One region of the Erwinia amylovora genome, then DNA from elsewhere that is predicted to be linked to it. Evidence: predicted binding sites of a transcription regulator. Region 1 holds the regulator's gene; the other holds the start of a gene.
What was found. Region 1 encodes LexA, which represses DNA repair genes until DNA is damaged. Its sites were predicted from a motif close to TNCTGTATGTACATACAGNA; they were not measured.
Positions count from the first base shown of each region.

Region 1 (3,210 bases):
TCCAGCAAATAACAGCCGACGCCTGCTAACGGCATCAGTACCTGCCACCACAAATAGCGGTCCGCCAGCTCGCGCAGCGGCTCCAGTGACGTTAACAGCGCAACAATCTGCATTCCGCTTACGGCGTAAATCAGCGAGAAGGCCAGCGCCACCACCAGCGCCTGCCTGCAGGCGGCATGCCATACAGTAAGTAACTGCTTACTATCCTTCGCGCCACAGGCTTTTCCTGAGCAAGCTTCAACCGCATAGGCAAAGCCATCAAGGGCATACGCAGTGAAGGTAAGGAACATCATCAGCACCGCATTCACCGCCAGCACCTCATTCCCTAAGCGCGCGCCAAGGAGAGTCAGGGTGGCAAAGCAGATTTGCAGTAATAACGAACGCAGCATAATATCGCGATTTAGGCGCAGCAGGCGAGTGAACCCCCCACGCCAGGCCGTAAGCATCTGACGCAGCGACAGCCCGCGTAACACCATTACCCGCCTCACCATCAGCAGCCCGACGATCAGGCTGACGTATTCAGCAATCGCCGTCGCCGCACCCGCCCCCTGCACGCCCCATTTAAGGCCGACCACAAACCACAGAACCAGCAGGATATTCACCAGGTTGCCAACGACCATCAGGATCGCCGGCGCACGAGCATATTGTACGCCCAGCAGCCAGCCAAGCAGTACCAGGTTTATCAGCGTAGCGGGGGCGCTTAGCCAACGCACCTGCATAAATAGCGCAGCCTGATGCAGAACCTGCTCGCTGCCGCCGGTCAGTTTCAGGGCCAGATGGATAAGCGGCATTTTCAGGGCGATAAACAGCCCTCCCGCCAGCAGGGCCAGCATAAGTGGCTGTATTAACGCCTTGCCCAGCGCGAGTTTGTCGTTAGCACCAAACGCTTGCGCGGTAAGCCCGGTGGTACTCATGCGCAAAAAAAGCAGCAGCATAAACAGGAAGCTGGTCACCGTGGTGCCAATCGCCACGCCGCCAAGATAAGCAGCACTATCAAGATGCCCAATCACAGCGGTATCCACCAGTCCCAGTAACGGGACGGTGATATTGGAGAGGATCATCGGCAGCGCAAGCCGCCAGAGGTTTCTATCATCAGGAGATAATAAACGCATTAACGCCTTAGTGTGCCAGCAGCAGGTGGTACGTTAGCCGCTCTCTTTGCCCGCCGCATCGCTTATGCTGACAAGCACGTTGGCTTAACTGCTAATCGCCCTGCTGCAACTCGCATTATCTTGGGAAAAATTGCTGCTCCGGGGAGCTACGCGCCGTGGGTACAGCGCGCAATATTGAATAAAGGACGACGATCAAAGCCAGTTTCCGTTGCGGATGACGCCAACTGCCAGTCCTTCAATGGTCAGCGTTTGCTGACGCAGGTCGACCACAATCGGCTGGAACTCCGGGTTTTCCGGCAGCAGCTCCACCATATTTCCGTTTTTTTTCAGCCGTTTAACGGTAACTTCATCATCGATGCGCGCCACAACAACCTGGCCATTGCGCACATCTTCCGTTTTATGCACCGCCAGCAGGTCCCCATCCATAATACCGATGTTTTTCATCGACATACCGCTAACACGCAGCAGAAAATCAGCACCTGGTCTGAACAGAGCCGGGTCGACCTGATAGTGCCCTTCGATATGCTGTTCTGCCAGCAGTGGCTCACCGGCTGCTACCCGGCCAATTAACGGAAGCCCGCCTTCTTCTTCCATCATCAGGCGAATACCGCGTGAAGCACCGGAGACAATTTCAATCACGCCTTTACGTGCCAGTGCTTTGAGGTGTTCTTCAGCCGCATTCGGAGAGCGAAAACCGAGCTGCGCAGCTATTTCTGCCCGAGTCGGGGGCATGCCGGTTTGATTAATGTGGTCGCGAATCAGGTCATAAACCTGCTGCTGCCTTGCCGTTAGTGCTTTCATTCCGCCCCCTGGTTGTTTATACAGTCGACTGTGAGTATATACAGGTATTTCTGTATTGAAAACCTAAAGCTGGACGAAATTCAGTTTGTTGCGTTTTCTGAGTGACTCATCACAAACGCGGCACCAGCAACATTATCCAGACAAAGACGGCCAGCAGAAGTGTTATCAATACGGCGGCAGAACCCATATCTTTTGCCCGGCCGGCAAGGGGATGGATTTCATTACCGATACGGTCAACGACCGCTTCAATGGCGCTGTTCAGGATTTCGACGACAATCACTAATATGACGGAGCCGATCAGCAGTACACGCGTTATCGCGTCGACATCAAGAAGACCCGCAATAACAACGGCGAGAATCGCAGCCGCTGCTTCCTGGCGAAAGGCCGCTTCGTGCCGCCATGCGGCGCGCAGACCTTTCCACGAATACCCGGCAGCCTTAAAAATTCGCGTCAATCCGGTGGCATTATTTGCCATAATCAGGTGGCCCTTTAAGAAGTTGAATGTTAATCACTGGGTGTTCAGCTTTTGTAACATCACAGATTCCGCTGGCACTTTCTGGTATGCTTGCGTTGCTTTGCTAACAAGAGGCTTCATGTTATCTATGTCAGGTTGGCGTAATTTATATTATAACTTATTGAATTTACCTGTTAAATTTCTGGTAAAAAGTAAAGCAATTCCGGCTGAGCCGGTTGCTGAACTCGGGCTTGATACGTCGCGCCCTATTATGTATGTACTGCCTTATGATTCAAAGGCCGATCTCCTGGCGCTGCGCGAGCAGTGTCGCAAACAGGATTTGCCCGATCCACTGGAACCGCTGGAGATCGATGGCAATCTGCTGCCACGCCACGTGTTTATCCATGATGGCCCGCGCGTATTCCCCTATTTCGTGCCGAATCTGGAGTCAGTTAAGCTGTTCCATGACTATCTGGATTTGCACCGCAACCATCCGGAACTTGATGTCCAGATGGTACCCGTCTCGGTGATGTTTGGACGCGCCCCCGGTCGCGAGGTGCAGGGCGACCAGCAGCCGCATCTGCGCGTGCTGAACGGCATCCAGAAATTCTTTGCCGTACTCTGGCTGGGCCGTGACAGTTTTGTGCGCTTCTCGCCGATGGTGTCGCTGCGCCATATGGCAACTGAACACGGTACCGACAAAATTATTGCCCAGAAGCTGGCCCGCGTGGCGCGCATGCACTTTGCCCGCCAGCGTTTGGCGGCAGTCGGGCCACGCCTGCCGGTGCGTCAGGATCTGTTCAATAAGCTTTTACAGTCCAAGGCCATCGCTAAAGCGGTAGA
Region 1 is NZ_CP066796.1:3,439,915-3,443,124, forward strand. It holds gene dinF (MATE family efflux transporter DinF) at 1-1,112, opposite strand, end outside; gene lexA (transcriptional repressor LexA) at 1,305-1,913, opposite strand; gene JGC47_RS15685 (diacylglycerol kinase) at 2,023-2,388, opposite strand; gene plsB (glycerol-3-phosphate 1-O-acyltransferase PlsB) at 2,516-3,210, shown strand, end outside.

Region 2 (3,210 bases), 1.3 Mb from region 1:
AGAAATCTGCCAGCATGACGCCGGCTTTCATATAGCGGTGTCCGTCTATCCAGATACGTTCCAGCGATTCGGTTGCGGCACGAATAATGTCACGCGTATCATTTGACGGCGTCATCAACCGGGTTGACGCCTGGTTGCCGTAGTAAACTTCGTTGTCTGCGTGTGGGCTGGTGCGTACAAACACGCTGATAAAACGGCAGAACTGCCGCTCACCACGCAGCTTTTCTGCGGCTCGCTCGGCATAGGCGCAAACGGCCTGATGCACGTCTGAATATTGCGTCAGGCGGTTGCCAAACGAGCGACTACAGACGATCTGCTGCCTGGTCGGGGCAAACTCTTCCAGCGCCAGACAGGGTTCACCACGCAATTCACGCACGGTCCTTTCCAGCACGACGTTAAAATGTTTCCTGATCACCCACAGCGAGCTTTCTGCCAGATCGAGTGCGGTCTCAATGCCCATCAGATTGAGCTTTTTACTGATACGCCGCCCAACGCCCCAAACGTCTTCTACCGCCACCAGCGCCAGCAGTTTGCGCTGGCGGTCAATATGGGTTAAATCGACAACGCCGCCGGTAGCCGGCCATTTTTTCGCTGCATGATTGGCCAGCTTCGCCAGCGTCTTGGTTTGCGCAATGCCCACGCCAACCGTCAGCCCGGTATTTCTTAACACCTGATTGCGCATCTCATGACCGAAATCCGCAAGAGATACGCAGTGGCTGACGCCAGTCAGATTAACGAAGGCTTCATCAATGGAATATATCTCAATGGCGGGAGCGATATCGGTCAGCGTCTGCATAACCCGTTCACTGAGGTCGGCATAGAGCGCATAATTGGAACTGAATACATGGATCCGGGAGGGGTAGGTACTGTTTTTTATTTTAAAAAAGGGTTCCCCCATTTTTATGCCCAGTAATTTTGCCTCCGCAGATCGTGAAATCACGCAGCCATCGTTATTTGATACCACCACCACCGCTTCTCCCCGCAGATCGGGGCGAAAAACGGTTTCACAAGAGGTATAAAAGCTGTTCACATCAACCAGGGCAAACATGATTACTTATGCGCTTTCAGGGTAAAAGTGACCACGCCAAAGATTTCCAGCTCCTCTTCATTTCGGAATGAAATGGGCGAGTAGTGAGGGTTATGCGGCACCAGTTGCAGAAACGGATGGGTGCGCAGCTCCTTAACGGTAAACTCACCGGCGATGGCGGCCACCACGATATCGCCATGAACTGCGTTCAGCGAACGATCAACGATCAGCAAATCCCCATCGCCGATCCCTGCTTCGCACATCGAGTCACCGCTGACTTTAATAAAATAGGTGGCGCTTGGGTGCTTAATAGCGAGTTTATTCAGGTCGATGCGATCTTCCACGTAGTCCTGAGCAGGGCTGGGAAAACCACAGGGGACGCGCTCGGAGAACAACGGAAGTAGCAGGGAGCAATCAATGTCGAGCGGACGGATAAGCGGCATAACGGCAATTCCAATATAACTGTATTTATATACAGTATCAGCGATTAACCGGAACGATCAAGCCACCCGCCAGAGAATTTCAGGAAGCATTTGAACAGGCACGGAATTTAACTTTTTACAGCGGAGCAAAGCCTGACGCCGGGCCGCAGCTGGCGGGTTAATATCGCGCAATGCGCACGGTGATTACGATCGAGCTGATGGCAATCAGCACCAGGAACATACCTACGGCGATCATTGAGCTGAAGCTAAACTGTTCGAATAACAGCAGGCCAGCCATACCTCCGCTCAGAAAAGAAACAATGGTCACCAGATGAGTCACAAACTGCTGGCATGCGGCGGTCATCGGCTGTGAACGGTCGCGCTGGAACCAGGCGGTCAGTACGGAACCGAGCGCGATCCCCGCATCGGTCAGGGTGCCGGTAACGTGAGTGGAGCGCACGCGGCCGTTAGAGAGCTGGGTGGACGTGGCATTGTGGATCCCCATTAAAAAACCGAGGCAGACAATCGCCTCGCGGTTATTGCCGGCAGCATAAAAAAACGTTTCAAACGCCGACAGCAGCATCAACATCACACCTTCAGTCAGCAGAACGATACTGAATATCGTGCGCAGATGATGTTTGACGCCGTACATCACTATCAACCGCGACGTTACGCAGCCGATAACAAAAGCGGTAAGAATGGCCAGCAAAAACTTCAGATCCCTGATGTCGACGTTGGAGACCTCAGAGGATAATTGCGCAGCATTGCCGGACATATGCGATGGAAAAATACCGAATGCCCCCAGCGCCATGGCATTCAGCAAACCGGCGCTGGTGGCCAGTACCAGCGCCAGATACCGGTCTTCAGCGTGCGTCCTTTCACGTTTTCTTTTAATCATCATGCGCAGCATTATCGCCCCCCTTGGTGTTGAGGTTGGCGATCGGCCGGGCTGTTGCCAATTTTTAACACAATATAAGGTATCCAGACAGGTTGAGTGAAAATGTGGGAAACTAACACCAGTATCTCAGACTTGTCTGGAAAATGGCTGTTTTTTGCTTAAAAAGCGCGAAAAAAACCTGTTAGTCCGGTTACTGGCGCTACGCATCATGTATTTGGCCGCTGTGCAGAGCTGTCCCGCTGTTACCCGCAGGTGATGAAACAGGTTAGAGGGGCACAAGGCGAGCCACTGTAACGCCTTGAAAGAGTTGATTTTAAAGAAGCAGGCCTTGTGAAGCAGCCCCGGCCGGCCGGCTGATATCCAACACGGTTCACCAGCCGGCAGGGTAGCGTTTATTAAAAAACTGTTATACTGGTCCGTCAGTGCAGATAGTATCAGCCTGCTGAAATTGCCGGTCAGCATCGTTGAATCAAAAGTAGAAAAGCTGAATTAGCCTGAACTGCATTATCTTTTTTATCATAGGGTTATTTTGCATTTTTTGGTGTTATCTGGAAATTATCCTATAATAAGCTGCGATGTTGTCCGCACTTAAGGGGTTGACATGGTGAGAAAAACCACGACCCTCTCATCGTCGTCTGACGGCAGGCGTTTCTCTCTGTTTTACTGGTCAGAACACGCGGTTCCCCCTCATTGCCTACAGCATCTTTCTTAACTCTTTATCCAGGAGGAAGATGTGCCGACACCAACAGATCCCGTTCCCTCGTTACAGGCCGCAACAGCCTATGCCTTTTTCTTTGATGTGGATGGCACTCTGGCAGCGATTCAGTCGCGCCCGGATGAGGTATCAATACCTGCTTCTGCGC
Region 2 is NZ_CP066796.1:2,151,676-2,154,885, reverse strand. It holds gene umuC (translesion error-prone DNA polymerase V subunit UmuC) at 1-1,048, opposite strand, end outside; gene umuD (translesion error-prone DNA polymerase V autoproteolytic subunit) at 1,051-1,470, opposite strand; gene JGC47_RS10015 (YoaK family protein) at 1,628-2,359, opposite strand; gene otsB (trehalose-phosphatase) at 3,081-3,210, shown strand, end outside.
Region 2: the regulator LexA is predicted to act here: its motif matches at 1,488-1,507, upstream of umuD (translesion error-prone DNA polymerase V autoproteolytic subunit).